DNA from 3 places in the Mycobacterium sp. D16R24 genome. Region 2 is predicted to be linked to each of the others. Evidence: predicted binding sites of a transcription regulator. Region 2 holds the regulator's gene; each other region holds the start of a gene.

Region 1 (5,326 bases), on a different contig from region 2:
AAGACGGAACGTCAAGAGAAAGCGGTACAGGGGTACATGAGCGGCCATTCCAAGTGGGCCACCACCAAGCACCAGAAGGCCGTGAAAGACGCGCGCCGTGGCAAAGAGTTCGCCAAGCTGATCAAGAACATCGAGGTCGCCGCACGTACCGGTGGCGGAGATCCGGCGGGCAACCCGACGCTCTACGACGCCATCCAGAAGGCCAAGAAGACGTCGGTGCCCAACGACAACATCGAGCGGGCCCGCAAGCGCGGCGCCGGCGAAGAGGCTGGCGGTGCCGATTGGCAGACCATCATGTACGAGGGCTACGGCCCCAATGGTGTTGCTGTGCTTGTCGAATGCTTGACCGATAACCGCAACCGCGCCGCCGGTGAGGTCCGGGTTGCGATGACCCGTAACGGTGGCAACATGGCCGACCCGGGTTCGGTGTCCTACCTGTTCTCCCGCAAGGGCATGGTCACCCTCGAGAAGGGGAACCTGGCGGAGGACGACGTGCTGACGGCCGTGCTGGAGGCGGGTGCCGAGGAGGTCAACGACCTCGGCGAGAGCTTCGAAGTCGTCTCCGAGCCCACCGACCTGGTCGCCGTGCGTCAGGCGCTGCAGGCCGCCGGTATCGACTACGACTCGGCGGAAGCGAGCTTTCAGCCCTCGGTGACCGTTCCGGCCGACGTCGAAACGGCTCGCAAGGTGTTCAAGCTGGTCGACGCGCTCGAGGACAGTGACGACGTGCAGAACGTCTACACCAATGTGGACCTGTCCGATGAGGTGCTGGCCGAGCTCGCCGAGGACTGACCGGCGGCCCAGAAGGCCAACGTCACCACCGCGGTGGTGACCAGCACCGCACCGATGGTGTCGGTGAGATAGTGATATCCACAGGCGACTTGGCCTAGCAGCCCGAGCGTGCTGACGATCCCGGCCACGATGTATGCCCATAGGGCTCCACCGGCGACCAGCACCAGCATCCCCATGACGGCCACCACGAAAGTGGTGTGGCCGCTGGGGTAGGCGAGGTAGCCGCCCTTCTCGCGACCAACGAGCATCTTGGTGCCCTGGGTGGTCCAATTCGCCACGAAGGGGCAGACGAGCACCACCGCTGCGACCCGCCAACGGCGCCGATACAGCTCGAACCCGACGCACACCACGAGCACCGGGACGAGAAAGACCCAGTCGGTGAAGAACAGCAGCCAGCGTGGCTGCACTCCCAGTACGAGCTGCGTCCTGTCGAAAAACCAGGCGTCGAACGGCGTTGAACCCTTACCGACGGAGAATCCGAGCACCAGCATCGCGATGACGCCGAGGGGCGGCCACCACTGAATCGTCTTTTCGCTGGGCAGTTTTCCGACAGACACGCCGACGACAGTAATCGGCGGAGGACGTCGACCCCGAATCGTGCTGGATGTCGGGAATCAAACGTCACTGAGCGGCGTTACTGTGATGTCAACGACTGTTGGTCAACAAGTGTTGACACCAATGTCAAGTGGGCGTACATCTAAGACATCCACGAGTGATGGGAGGCCGGTCATGGCCACACAAACAGTCGTCCCGGCGCCTGAATCGACAAGCCTGTGGCGCACAGCGCGCGCCGTTCTCGCGCTGCCGTTCACCATGACGGTCCTGATTCCGCTGGTGATTCTTTACGGATCGGGCATTCAGGTGCCTTCATGGTTATCCGATGAGCTGTCGATGACGGCGACGGTGGTCGGGACCTTGCTGGTCGCTGCTGGCCTGTTCCTCGTGACCCGGACCGTCATGCTCTTTCACCAGATGGGCAAGGGGTCCCTGGCGCCCTTCGACCCTCCGGTTCATCTTGTGGTGCGCGGCCCGTACCGGTATGTACGTAACCCGATGATCACCGGTGTCGTCGGGCTTCTGTTGGGTGAGGCATTCGCGCTGAACTCTGTCGCCTTGCTGGTCTATGCGGCCGTTTTCGTGACCATCAACGCCGTGTACTTTCCGCTGGTCGAGGAGCGCGGCTTGTTGAAGCGATTCGGCCGCGACTACGCCGAGTACTCGCAGCATGTGCCTCGGTGGGTGCCGCGGCTGCGTCCGTGGACGCAGCCAGAGGGCGCGCGTTAAGGCGCCTCGCAGTCACAGTCGCAGTCCAGGTAGGCCTGGATCGTCGGCGCTATCAGCTCGATGATCTGTTCGTGTGCCATCGCGGGAACGTTCCCGAGGCGAATGACGTAACGGCACATCGCCAAACCGATCATTTGGGTACCGATGAGTGCCGCGCGTTCCATGGCGCGATCCGCGGTCAATGATTCGATGACCGGAACCATCTGGCAGCTGAAAATCTCCTCCATGCGTGCCCGCGCGGACTCGTGGGACACGGCAGCCCGCAGCAACGCGACCATGGTGTCGTCGGCTTCCCATTGGGTGAGGAAGTGCTGGACCAAGGTCGCTCCGAGCTGATCCCGCGGAATCTCGGCCAATTCCTCGGGGAAATGTATGTCGAAGTTGGCCGCGGCGGTGAACAGCTTGGCTTTGTTGCCGTAGTACCGCATGACCAGGGATGGGTCGATGCCTGCGGTCGCTGCGATGGCTCGTATGGTTGCCTTCTCGTACCCGACACCGGCGAAGTGCTCCTGGGCGGCCTCGAGGATCGCCGCACGGGTGGCGTCCGATCGCCGAGGTTCGGTAGACATGCGCTGAGCTTAAGCCAACGGGTGTTGACATTTGCAGAGCCCTCGCGTGTTGCTATGCCCAATGGGCGAGACCCCTCGATATGCTGATCGAACAACTGTTCTACGGCAAGGGGCTGGCACGTGCGAGTAATGGGAGTCGATCCGGGGCTTACCCGGTGCGGCCTGTCCATGGTAGAGGCATCCTCGGGTCGCAAGGTGGTGGCCCTGGATGTCGATGTCGTGCGCACTCCAGCCAACCAGCCTCTGCCGCAACGACTTCTAGCGATCAGCGAGGTCGTCGAACACTGGATGGACACCCATCGTCCCGATGTGGTCGCCGTAGAGCGCGTCTTCGCCCAGCAGAATGTGTCCACCGTGATGGGTACCGCCCAGGCCGGCGGAGTGATCGCCCTCTCGGCGGCAAAACGGGGGATCGAGGTCTATTTCCACACCCCCTCGGAGGTCAAGGCCGCCGTCACCGGCAACGGCCGGGCAGATAAATCCCAGGTGACCGCAATGGTCACCCGCATCCTGAACCTGCAGACGGCGCCGAAGCCCGCGGACGCCGCCGATGCCTTGGCCCTGGCAATCTGTCACTGCTGGCGTGCGCCCATGCTGGCGAGAATGGCGAAGGCGGAAGCCGCGGCGGAGAAACAGCGGAAGGCCTTTGCGGCCCGGATGAAAGCGGTAGCCCGATGATTGCTTCGGTCAATGGCGAGGTCATCGACATCGCGCTCGATCATGTGGTGATCGAGGCCGCCGGGGTCGGATATCGCGTCAACGCCACCCCGGCCACACTGTCGACGCTACGGCGCGGTGCTCAGGTGCGGCTGATCACCGCGATGATCGTCCGCGAAGACTCGATGACGTTGTACGGCTTCACCGACACCGATGCCCGCGATCTGTTCCTGACGCTGCTCGGTGTCTCCGGTGTAGGACCCAAGATCGCGATGGCCACGCTCGCGGTCTACGACGCGCCGACCTTGCGCCAGGCGTTGGCAGATGGCGATGTCAACGCGCTGACCCGGGTTCCCGGGATCGGTAAGCGTGGCGCCGAGCGGTTGGTGCTGGAACTGCGCGAAAAGGTGGCGGCAGCAGGGGTGCAGGGCGGAACCACCGAGCTGGGTCGCGGCACCGCGTCGCTGGTGCGCACACAGGTCGTCGAGGCGCTCATCGGCCTCGGGTTTGCCGCGAAGCAAGCCGAACAGACCACAGATACCGTGCTGGCTCAAGATGATTCCGACGGAGACACCTCGACTGTGTTGCGGTCGGCGCTGACGCTACTGGGCAAGACACGATGACCAGCTTCGACGAGTTCGACGGCGAAGAGGACGATTTCGATGCCGGCCCCGGGATGTCCGGCGCGCTCACGGTCGGCGAAAACGACATCGACGCCGGGCTCAGACCCAAGTCGCTGCGGGAGTTCATCGGCCAGCCACGGGTGCGTGAGCAGCTGGAGCTCGTGTTGTCCGGCGCGAAGAATCGCGGCAGCACCCCGGATCACATCCTGTTGTCCGGACCGCCCGGGCTCGGCAAGACCTCCCTGGCGATGATCATCGCCACCGAGTTGGGCTCCTCACTGCGGGTGACCTCGGGTCCGGCCCTGGAACGAGCGGGTGACCTGGCGGCGATGCTGAGCAACCTCGTGGAACACGATGTGCTCTTCATCGATGAGATTCATCGCATCGCCCGGCCCGCCGAGGAAATGCTGTATCTGGCGATGGAGGACTTTCGCGTCGACATCGTCGTCGGCAAGGGGCCCGGCGCCACCTCGATCCCTCTGGAAGTGGCGCCGTTCACGCTGGTCGGCGCGACCACCCGTTCGGGGTCGCTGACCGGGCCGCTGCGCGACCGGTTCGGGTTCACCGCACACATGGACTTCTACGAGCCCGACGAACTCGAGCTCGTGCTGGCCCGATCGGCGGGAATCCTCGGTATCGAGCTGGGAGTCGACGCGGGGGCGGAGATCGCCCGGCGCTCGCGCGGCACCCCGCGCATCGCCAACCGATTGTTGCGCCGGGTCCGTGACTACGCGGAAGTACGTGCGGACGGCGTGATCACCGTGGACGTCGCCAAGTCCGCCCTGGCCGTCTACGACGTGGACGAGCTGGGGCTGGATCGCCTGGACCGGGCGGTGCTCACGGCGCTGACACGCAGTTTCGGCGGCGGCCCGGTGGGCTTGTCGACGCTGGCAGTGGCGGTCGCGGAGGAATCGACCACGGTGGAAGAGGTATGCGAGCCGTTCCTGGTGCGCGCCGGGATGCTGGCCCGCACGCCGCGCGGACGTGTGGCGACATCGCTGGCGTGGACGCATCTGGGTCTTACCCCGCCGCCGCAAGTGCTGGGGCAGGGCGGGCTATTCGACTGACAGCACGCTTGAGTCCAGGACGCGCAGGTCCGGGGTTCGCGTCGATTCCACAGAGTCGGATGGCACACTGGTGACTTGTCGCGTGCTCGTTTCACGCAGACCGTGCTTGAACTCGTGAAGACCCAACGGAAAGAATCCCGAAAGCCGCCATGGAATCGATCATCGTCTTTTTGCCGCTCATCCTCGTTATGGGTGCGTTCCTCTTCTTCGCGAACCGGCGGCAGCGCAAGGCCCTCGACGCCACCATCGAGCTGCACGACTCCCTGGCGATCGGCGACCGGGTGCACACCACCTCTGGTCTGCAGGCCACCATCGCCGCAGTAACCGACGACAC
Region 2 (5,326 bases):
CACCCTGCAAGTTCCTGCGGGCGTGCTCCAGGTCAACTACGACGACCACACGTGGATACGAGCCCGCTCCGAGTGGGCCCCGGAGACCGCCTTCCACGAGCTGGACTCCCCCGGCGATGTGGATGCCGCCGATCCGGCCGACTACGCGGACGAACTGTTGCATTGCGTATGGGCGTGGCAAGACCGCAACGCGAGCCTGGTGCGATCACGAGTGTTCGCCTTCGACCTCGGCGTCAACGAGGACGAAGCGACCGGATCTGTCGCGGCACGGATGACAGACTTGATGAGCCGTGACCTAATTGTCCATCAGGGCAAGGGGTCGCAGATTCTTACGCAGTGGAGCCCAGAGGGCTGGGTGACGATCGGTGGCCATGTCGTCGCCGATCAATCATTGACATTGACCTAGCAGCGCGTCGACCTCGGCCCGGGGTCAGGATCCGGTCGGCGCGTCCCGATGCGCGCGCAATGCGGCGATCTCGCGTTCAAAGTCATCGGCGGAGCTGAATCCGCGATAGACCGAGGCGAAGCGCAGATATGCGACCTCGTCCAGGTCACGTAGCGGGCCCAGGATGGCCAGGCCCACCTCATTACTGGGAATCTCCGGGGACCCGGCGGCCCGGACAGCATCTTCTACCTGCTGGGCAAGCAGATTCAGCGCATCATCATCGACAGCACGGCCCTGACAGGCCCTGCGCACGCCCTTGATGACCTTGTCGCGACTGAACGGCTCGGTGACACCGCTGCGCTTCACAACGGCCAGCACCGCGGTCTCGACAGTGGTGAAGCGACGGCCGCACTCCGGGCACGATCGCCGTCGACGTATCGCCTGACCCTCATCCGCCTCACGGGAATCGACAACGCGCGAGTCAGGATGACGGCAGAACGGACAGTGCATTACTGCTCCTTCGCCGGTTCTGGACTCCAAGTCACTGGGCTGGGTGGGCTGACACACAGCGCAGCGCGCCCAGACCGGTCTCGAGGATACCCGTGCTCCCACACGTTCGAAGGTCACGCCCGTTCGCCGATCAGCCGACCGGAGAAACCAGCGTCTGACCGGCTTGTACTGTCGCCGAGTCGAGTTCATTGAGTTCACGGATCTTGGACACCACCGCAGAGCGCGGAGCATCCGGCGCGACACGCGAGGCCACGTCGGCCAGGGTCTCTCCCGGAGCGACCTGGACCACCGCCACGCGCTCCGGCACACCAACTCCCCCGACTCCGGCAGCACTGACCTGGCCGAGCATCAGCAGCCACATCGTCGCTACCGCAGCACCCACCGAGACAACAATGGTCGCCTTGAGGCTCACCGAGCGCCGACCATGCACCCGATGCGGCACCGTCGAGACCCGGATCCCATTGCCCCTGTAGGCAGCCGGCCGACCGGCAGGCCGGCGATAGGCGACGGTGCGCACCGGCAGCGCGCGACGCTGCGTCAGCGGGTACTCCGCGCTGTAGGCGCGTGCCTGCGGGGCGCCATTGCGTGACGCGTACTCGGCAGCGCGAGAACGCGGTGTGGTGAGAACGTTTGTGCTCATCTGTATGCCCTTCCTGTCCTGTCGATCGGTAGGCCCGTTCGCTCTTATGTTCGAATGTACTCGATCATGTGTTCGATGTCCGAACATGTGATCGATTTGTAGCATCCGCCACCGACAAGTGGTCTTGAGCTGCGCAAACGCCACCCGCAACCGGCCCATCGGGCGCCATTCGCGACACGCATCGAACACATGTTTGATAAATGTCGTCGACAGGTCTAGATTCGGGCCCATGAGCGATACACCCAGCAAGGGACCCGCCACCGGTTCACTGACCGAGCGCCAGCGGACCATCCTGGAGGTCATCCGCGCATCGGTGAATGAGCGGGGCTACCCCCCGAGCATCCGCGAAATCGGAGACGCCGTCGGGCTCACCTCGACATCGTCGGTCGCCCATCAACTACGCACCCTCGAGCAGAAGGGCTTCCTGCGGCGCGATCCGAATCGTCCACGCGCCGTTGATGTTCGAGGAATCGATGATTTCCGTGGCCAGTCGGCGACCACGGACGTGGCCGGTTCCGGCGACCTGCCCGAGCCAACATTCGTGCCCGTCCTGGGCCGTATCGCCGCCGGTGGTCCCATCCTGGCCGAAGAGGCCGTGGAGGACGTGTTCCCGCTCCCCCGCGAGCTGGTGGGCGAGGGATCGCTGTTCCTGCTCAAGGTGGTCGGCGAATCGATGATTGACGCCGCGATATGCGATGGCGACTGGGTGGTAGTCCGTCAGCAGAATGTCGCCGACAACGGCGATATCGTGGCGGCGATGATCGACGGTGAAGCGACCGTCAAGACGTTCAAGCGGACAACAGGTCAGGTCTGGCTGATGCCGCACAACCCCCTGTTCGAGCCGATCCCCGGAAATGACGCCGCCATCCTCGGCAAGGTCGTCACCGTCCTGCGCAAGATCTAGCCGACACCCGGCGGCGGCCCGGGTGCCGAATCATCGTCCGTCTGATCATCCAGGGACGGCAAGAACAGCTGGAAATGCGCCACGTCGTGCCAGCCGCCCAACTTGTAGCCGATGCGTCGGTAGCACGCGACCTGCTCGAATCCCATTGCCCGGTGCAGCTTTTCACTCGCCGCATTGGGTATCACGACAACCGCCAACACGGTGCGATAGCCGAGGGAGCGCAGCCGGTCGAGTAGCGCCGTGTACAACTGGCGGCCCGCCCCGCGCTGTTGCCGGGTGCCGTCCACGTACACACTGACCTCGCACGCCCACTGATAAGCGGTCCGCGATTTCCACGGCACCGCGTAGGCATAGCCCAAGATCTCACCGCCATCCTCGGCAACAAGCCAGGCATGCCGATGGGCCGCCGTGCGGATGCGTTCGGCAAGAACAGCATCCGACGGCGGCACCTCCTCGAATGAGATAGCCGTATCCGTTACGTACGGCGCATAGATCGCCGCACACGCGGCCGCGTCATCGGCGGCCGCATCACGAATGATCATGAGGCGCTAGAGCGAGCGCCCGATGATCTCCTTCATGATCTCGGTGGTTCCGCCGTAGATCGTCTGGATACGCGAGTCCATGTATGCCCGGGCAACCGGGTACTCGCGCATGAAGCCATATCCACCGTGCAGCTGCAGGCAGCGGTCAATCAGGTGAACCTGCTTCTCGGTGCTGTACCACTTGGCCATCGCGGCCTGCTCGACGCTCAATTCCTTCTTGTTGAGCAGCGTGATGAACTCGTCGACCATGATCCGGATCATCGTGGCATCGGTGGCGAGCTCGGCCAGCACAAAGCGGCTGTTCTGGAAGCTCTTGATCGGCTTGCCGAACGCCTTGCGCTCGGACGTGTACTGGATGGTCGCCTCAAGCATGGTTTCCATCGCCGCGGCCGCGACGACGGCAATCGACATGCGTTCCTGCGGCAGGTTCTGCATGAGGTAGATGAAGCCCTGGCCCTCATCACCCAGCAGATTGGCGGCGGGCACGCGAACGTCGGTGAAGGACAGCTCGGCGGTGTCCTGAGCGTCCAGCCCCATCTTGTCGAGCTTGCGGCCGCGCTCGAAGCCCTCCATGCCGCGTTCCACGACGATGAGGCTGAAGCCCAGCGCACCCTTTTCGGGGTCGGTCTGTGCGACCACGATCACCAGGTCGGCATTGATGCCGTTGGTGATGAAGGTCTTCGAGCCGTTGAGAATGTAATGGTCGCCGTCCTTGACCGCGCGGGTCTTGATGCCCTGCAGGTCGCTTCCGGTGCCCGGCTCAGTCATGGCGATGGCCGTGATCAGCTCACCGGAACAGAAACCGGGGAACCAGCGGGCCTTCTGCTCGTCACTGGCCAGATCCCGGAAGTACGGACCCGCAACATCGTTGTGCAAAGTGAAACCGATACCCGACTGGCGAGCCTTGGTGATCTCTTCGCCGATAACGGCGTTGTAGCGGAAATCGACGAGTCCGCCGCCGCCGAACTCTTCGGGCATGTCAGTGCCCAGGAAGCCCTGTTTGCCCGCCTCGACCCAGAGAGAGCGGTCGACGATCTTGTTCTCGTCCCACTCTTCCCGGTACGGCTCGGCATGCCGTTCCAGGAAGGTCTTGAACGACTCGCGGAACAGTTCGTGCTCGGGTTCGAAAATGGTGCGTTTGAACTTAACGGCGCCGGCCATGATCACCTTCCGGTTTGGGTTTACGTACTCGGCAGAATGTATACCAACCCACTGGTCGGTTGGTACTCGCCTACCTGGTTTCGACGGACAGAAAGCCTAGGCTGGCGAGGGTGACCAAGCTGGCACTTTCACATACTCACTGGGGTGCGTTTACTCCCGAGGTCCGCGACGGTGAAGTGATTGGCGTCACACCCATCTCGACCGACCTGGATCCCTCCCCGCTGCTGCAGAACATTCCCGGTTCGATCCGCCACCAGGCGCGAGTTACCGCGCCATCGGTACGCCGCGGCTGGCTGCGGGAAGGAGCCGGTCCCAGCAAAGCGCGTGGCTCCGACGAGTACGTCGAGGTGTCCTGGGACGAGCTCACCGAACTGCTCGCCGATGAACTGCGGCGGATCGTCGACACTCACGGCAATGAAGCCATTTACGGCGGCTCGTACGGCTGGGCCAGTGCGGGACGGTTCCATCACGCCCAGAGCCAGGTGCACCGGTTCCTGAAACTACTTGGCGGGTACACCTTTTCACGTCACTCATACAGCCTGGGCGCAACCGGCGTCATCATGCCGCACGTCGTCGGCACCCACGACGGGCTGTTCAAGCGGTCGACGTCATGGGATGTCATCGTCGAGAACACCGATCTACTGGTCTCATTCGGCGGTATCGCACTGAAAAACACCGGAGTCAACCACGGCGGCACCACCGCGCATCCTGCTCGTGATGCCCTCAACAGGTTCCGCGCCCGCGGTGGGCGCATCGTCTCGTTCAGTCCGCTGCGCGATGACATTGACGGCGAATGCGAGTGGCACGCACCTGTCCCCGGGACCGACGTCGCGATCATGCTCGCCCTGGCCCATGTGCTGGCCGTGGAAGGTCTGGCGAATCTGACCTTCTTGCGCACCTATTGCACTGGCTACGAACAGTTCGAGCGCTACCTCCTGGGCATCGACGACGGCGTGCCCAAGAGCCCGGAATGGGCGGCGAGCATCAGTGCTCTGGACGCTGACGAGCTGCGCACGCTGGCGCGGCGCATGGCGGCCGGGCGCACCCTGGTGACGGTCAGCTGGTCGCTGCAGCGGGTGCGCCACGGCGAACAGGCCCCGTGGATGGGGCTGACCCTGGCCGCGATGCTCGGTCAGATCGGCCTTCCCGGAGGTGGTTTCGGCCACGGTTATGGCTCAATGAAC
Region 3 (5,326 bases), on a different contig from region 2:
GGCGCCAGTGCCAGCGGGCACCGGTTTGGGGCGCGTGGGTGTGCTGCCCGAACCGGAGCCCCTCCGTGATTTCGTATCGCGAGTCGGCGCCGCCCTGCCGAAAACCGTGTGGGGAACCCGGGCCGCCGGTGATCCGGATGCGCTGATTCAGACCGTCGCAGTCTGCGGTGGTGCGGGTGACTCGCTGTTGAGTACCGCCGTCGGATCCGGGGTTGACGCGTACGTCACCGCCGATCTGCGGCACCATCCCGCTGACGAGCATGCCCGGGCAAGTAGCGTTGCACTTGTCGACGTCGCCCATTGGGCCAGCGAGTTCCCGTGGTGTGCGCAGGCAGCGCGGGTGCTCGACACCGAATTCGGGGAGAAGTTGCCGACGCGCATCTCGCCAGTTCGCACAGACCCTTGGACCCTGGGTGGTCCAGAGAAAGAAGAACGAGCATGAAAGCCGATGTGGCACAGCAGCGTCTACTGGTAGACCTGGCGTCCGTGGATGCCGAATTGACGCGCATTGCGCACCGGCGCGCGAATCCGCCGGAGCGCCAGGAGCACGATGAGTTGCGGGCGCAGCAGCGGAAGATTCTCGACGAGGTGGGCGCGCTCGGTCTCGCCTTGGAAGACCTGGACGTGCAGGTGACGAAATTGGACACGGAGGTGACGGCCGTCCGGCAACGAGAGGACCGCGACCGCACGCTGCTGGCCTCGGGCGGTGCGAACCCGAAGGAACTCGTCGATATTCAGCATGAGCTCGACACTCTTGAGCGCCGGCAGTCCAGCCTGGAGGACTCCGAACTGGAGCTGATGGAGCGTCGTGAGGAGCTCCAGGCCCAACAGGCTTCGAGTCAGGCCGATGCCGACAAGATCGCCGAGCGGGTGGCGGAAATCGAACGGCTCCAGCGTGCGGTTTCCATCGACACCGACGCCGAGGAGAACCAGATTCGGCAGCGTCGCGACGGCCTGGGGGCCTCCATCGACGGGACGCTGCTGGAAGCCTATGAACGGCAGCGCCGCTCGGGAGGTCCGGGGGCGGGATTGTTGCAAGGCAATAAGTGCGGCGCGTGCCGTATCGAGTTGGACCGCGGTGAGCTCTCCCGGATCTCGGCCGCTGCCGCCGACGAGGTGCTGCGGTGCCCCGAGTGCAGCGCGATCCTGGTGCGCCTGTGAGAGTTCTTGTCGAAGCCGACGGTGGTTCGCGTGGTAACCCCGGGCTGGCCGGATATGGCGCCGTGGTGTTCGCCCCGGATCATGAGACGGTGTTGGGGGAGTCCTGCGAGGCGATCGGTCATGCCACCAACAATGTGGCCGAATATCGTGGTCTGATAGCGGGATTGGCGGAGGCGGCACGATTGGGTGCCACTGAGGTAAGCGTATCGATGGATTCCAAACTCGTCGTCGAGCAGATGTCCGGCCGATGGAAGGTCAAGCATCCCGACCTCATCACGCTGTACCGGCAGGCGGCCACCGCCGCGATGCAGTTCGAAGCCGTCGACTATAAGTGGATTCCGCGGGAACGCAATAAGCACGCCGACCGGCTGGCCAACGAGGCGATGGACCGCGCCAGCGGCATCGAACCCAAGGTTCCGAAGAAACCCAAGGAAACCAAAGAGCCGAAGGAAATCAGGGAGCCCAAGCCTGCCGATACCGCGCCGGGCTGGACTGGTGCGCGCGGTAAGCCCACCCGAATGCTGTTGCTTCGCCATGGACAGACCGAGCTTTCGGTGCAGCGTCGTTACTCCGGACGCGGGAATCCCGAGCTGACCGAACTGGGGCTCGATCAGGCCGCGAAGGCGGCGCAGTACCTCGCGAGCCGCGGCGGCATCGCAGCCGTCATCAGCTCACCGCTGGGCCGCGCCAAGCAGACCGCGGCCGCGGCCGCCGAGGCGCTGGGAGTGCCGCTGACCGTCGATGACGATCTGATCGAAACCGACTTCGGCAAGTGGGAGGGTTTGACGTTCTCCGAAGCTTCCGAGCGCGATCCGCAGCTGCACGCCCAGTGGCTCAACGATACGTCGGTGACTCCGCCGGAAGGGGAGAGCTTCGATACCGTGCACCACCGCGTGCGGCGTGCCCGCAATCGGATCATCGCCGAGTATGGCGGCGCAACGGTTTTGGTGGTCTCCCATGTCACGCCCATCAAGACACTGCTGCGCCTGGCGCTGGATGCGGGGCCCAGCCTGCTGTACCGGCTGCACCTGGATCTGGCCTCGTTGAGCATCGCCGAGTTCTACTCGGACGGGCCGGCATCGGTGCGACTCGTCAACGAGACCTCGTACCTGACTTAGGCTGTCGCCATGGCTTCCCGCGATCACGGCGATCCGGGCGATGCGCCCACCATCGCCCCACCCCTGACAGATGTCGCCAACCCGGCTCGGCCTTCGGCCGCCGAGGAGGCCAGAACGGTCGCGGCGTCGACGAACGTCGCGACACTGGCGAGCCTGTCCGCGGACGGTGAGCCATGGGCTTCGTTGGTCACCTACGGGTTACTGGGTGGGGCGCCGGTGCTGTGCGTATCGAAGATGGCCGAGCACGGACGCAACCTGATACGCGACCGCCGGGCAAGCGTTTCCATCGTGGCGCCCAATGCACCGGAGGATCCGTTGGCCAACACCCGGATCACGCTCGCCGGGAAGGTGCGCCGGCCCAGTCCGGAAGAGCTGCCCGCGGCTCGCGAGGCTCACATCGCGGCGGTGCCCGCGGCCCGCTATTACATCGAGTACAGCGATTTCTCCGTCTGGATCCTGGACGTCGAACGCGTGCGCTGGGTGGGCGGGTACGGACGCATGGACTCGGCAAGTGGCACCGATTACGATTCGGCCGCACCAGATCCCGTCTCGCCGAAGGCTGACCGTGCGGTTACTCACCTCAACGACGACCATGGGCAGGCGCTGCTCGCGATGGCGCAACGACTGGGTGGGTACCCGGACGCCACCGCGGCGCGCTGTGAGGGAGCGGACCGGTACGGGCTGGATGTCCGGGTGAGCACGCCGCGGGGCTGGTCCGTGACCCGAGTCGGCTACGTCGACCGGATCGATTCGATCGATGAGCTCCGCGGTGCGACCGTGCAGCTGGCACGGCTGGCCGACCCAGGCGCTTAGCGCACGCGGGCTTCGATGTCCACCAATCGGCCAGGTTGTGGAGAACTGGGATTGCGATCGAATGGCTGTGGATAACAACAGAAGTCAACGCTACTCGAACTGATGTTCGACTAGCGTTGAGAATGTGTCCCAGACAGATCCCGCTGCCCTAGCGGCGCGGCTCGTCGAACGAATCGCCGAGCTGGAGCGGGTGAAGGCCGCCGCCGCTGCGGAGCAGGCTCACGTCGCGGTGCTGTTTGATCGCGCACGCCGCGAGGAGGAGGTCGCTAACGGTGTGCCTCGGCAGCAGCAAGGGGCTGGCGTCGCCACCGAGATCGCCTTGGCGCGGCAAGATTCACCGGCCCGTGGTGGTCGTCATCTCGGCTTCGCGAAGGCACTGGTGAACGAAATGCCCCACACGCTTGCGGCATTGGTCTGCGGCGCGCTGAATGAATGGCGCGCGACGATTCTGGTGCGTGAAACCGCCTACCTTGCCGTCGAGGATCGGCAGAAGATCGACGTCGAGATGTGCGCAGACCCGTCTCGACTGCGAGGGATCGGCGATGCCCGGCTCACCGCGGAGGCGAAACGTCTGGCCTATCGACTCGATCCGGAGGCTGTGGTGCGCCGCGCACGCCGGGCCGAGAACGAACGTCGGGTATCCATCCGCCCGGTGCCCGACACCATGACGTACCTGACGGCGCTGCTCCCGGTGAAACAGGGTGTGGCGGTCTACGCCGCTCTCAAGCGAGCCGCCGACACGTCGATGGATCCCGTTCGTGGTCAAGGGCAGATCATGGCCGACACCCTCGTGGAACGAGTGACCGGAGTGTCATCCGCGCAGGCTGTTCCCCTGGGCGTGAACATTACGATCTCCGATGAGGCGCTATTGGGCGGAGGTATCGAGCCCGCGATGATCGCGGGTCACGGACCTGTCCCGGCCGCGGTGGCGCGCAGGCTCATATCCGATGCCGTCAGCGCCGGTGCGAAGGTTTTGGCACGACGGTTGTATCGACGCTGCGGTACGGGTGCACTGGTAGGCGCGGACTCGCGAAGTCGTTTGTTTCCCAAGGGATTGGCGGAGCTGATCGACCTGCGTGACCAGACGTGTCGGACGCCGTATTGCGATGCCCCGATCCGCCATCACGACCATATCGTGGGCAGTGCACAGGGCGGCGCGACATCGTTCGACAACGGTCAGGGCCTCTGCGAGCGATGCAACTATGTGAAGGAGTCGCCGGGGTGGATGCATACGGTCGCGATCACGACGCCGACCGGGTCGGTCTATCACTCGACGGCGCCGCCGCTGCTCTGAGTAGAGGCCACAGGGCGAGAACATAAATGACGACAACAGCGACCGGTGCGACCAAGGGCAGCCAGGACGACTGTCCCGTGGGTATCGCAGCTGCCAGTAATGCCACGCAACCGAACAGCAGTGCGGGAAGGATCTCGGACGGCCAACGCCGGGTATATGCGGCCGACAGACATATCACGGCGGCCAGGCCGGAGAGCATCGCAACCACCGGGGACGTCTCGCTGCGTCCCAAGACGCCAATGATGAACAACACGGCCAGGACCGCAACCGCTTTCATCGGCGTCGTGCCATTCGCGGGCGCTGTGGCATCAGGTGCATTGCGTGGTTGAGTCCGGAGTCATGACTCCAATCGATCACGTCGACCCCCGTCACGGCGATATTGCGATACATCCGTGAACGTTCCAACCGCCACCAGCGGGCGACGATCGGATCGGGCTCCTCGCGGAAAGGCAAGCGATCGAGCACATCGACGACCAGCACCGGGTGCCCGCGCCGCCGAAGGTCGGTGAGCGCCAGCCCGAAATCGGCGTTCATCAGCGTGGAAAACGCCACCACGATCGCGTTGGGCGGCATCGCGGCGCGCGGCGCAAGCGCGCTACTGCTGTGCGAATGCCATTCTCCGGCATCCAGAACGGCATCGAGCAGGCGATAAAACTGATGGCGACCGATATCGGGAGCAAGCCAGCGTGGAGTGCTGCCCAACAGGACAACGCCCGCCCGATCTCCGCGCTGCAACACCGACTGCACCAGCTGAGCGGCGCCGCGTGCGGATCGCTCCGTCGCCGTCGTCGCCGGGCCCGATGGCTGCGGATAGGCGTCGATCAAAACGACGACATCGGCGGACCGATCGGTGAGCCGGTCGGTGACATGCAATCTTCCCCGCCGCGCGCTGACTCTCCAATTGACCGTTCGCAGTGAGTCACCCGGAACATACTCACGG

The links. Region 2 encodes LexA, which represses DNA repair genes until DNA is damaged. Its sites were predicted from a motif close to CGAACANNTGTTCG; they were not measured.
Region 1: the regulator LexA is predicted to act here: its motif matches at 2,734-2,747, upstream of ruvC (crossover junction endodeoxyribonuclease RuvC).
Region 3: the regulator LexA is predicted to act here: its motif matches at 3,188-3,201, upstream of B4383_RS22700 (DUF222 domain-containing protein).

Annotation. Positions count from the first base shown of each region.
Region 1 is NZ_MAEV01000018.1:33,251-38,576, forward strand. It holds gene B4383_RS16340 (YebC/PmpR family DNA-binding transcriptional regulator) at 37-792, shown strand; gene B4383_RS16345 (phosphatase PAP2 family protein) at 738-1,349, opposite strand; partial or broken gene B4383_RS16350 (methyltransferase) at 1,522-1,983, shown strand; gene B4383_RS16355 (TetR family transcriptional regulator) at 2,073-2,645, opposite strand; gene ruvC (crossover junction endodeoxyribonuclease RuvC) at 2,766-3,323, shown strand; gene ruvA (Holliday junction branch migration protein RuvA) at 3,320-3,925, shown strand; gene ruvB (Holliday junction branch migration DNA helicase RuvB) at 3,979-4,992, shown strand; gene yajC (preprotein translocase subunit YajC) at 5,142-5,326, shown strand, end outside.
Region 2 is NZ_MAEV01000002.1:144,720-150,045, reverse strand. It holds gene B4383_RS01760 (PhzF family phenazine biosynthesis isomerase) at 1-406, shown strand, start outside; gene nrdR (transcriptional regulator NrdR) at 431-895, opposite strand; gene B4383_RS01750 (LysM peptidoglycan-binding domain-containing protein) at 1,026-1,535, opposite strand; gene lexA (transcriptional repressor LexA) at 1,765-2,439, shown strand; gene B4383_RS01740 (GNAT family N-acetyltransferase) at 2,436-2,981, opposite strand; gene B4383_RS01735 (acyl-CoA dehydrogenase family protein) at 2,988-4,142, opposite strand; gene B4383_RS01730 (molybdopterin-dependent oxidoreductase) at 4,253-5,326, shown strand, end outside.
Region 3 is NZ_MAEV01000030.1:43,128-48,453, reverse strand. It holds gene B4383_RS22720 (Nif3-like dinuclear metal center hexameric protein) at 1-442, shown strand, start outside; gene B4383_RS22715 (C4-type zinc ribbon domain-containing protein) at 439-1,161, shown strand; gene B4383_RS22710 (bifunctional RNase H/acid phosphatase) at 1,158-2,279, shown strand; gene B4383_RS22705 (DUF2470 domain-containing protein) at 2,289-3,092, shown strand; gene B4383_RS22700 (DUF222 domain-containing protein) at 3,217-4,386, shown strand; partial or broken gene B4383_RS27290 (hypothetical protein) at 4,359-4,663, opposite strand; gene B4383_RS22690 (DUF58 domain-containing protein) at 4,660-5,326, opposite strand, start outside.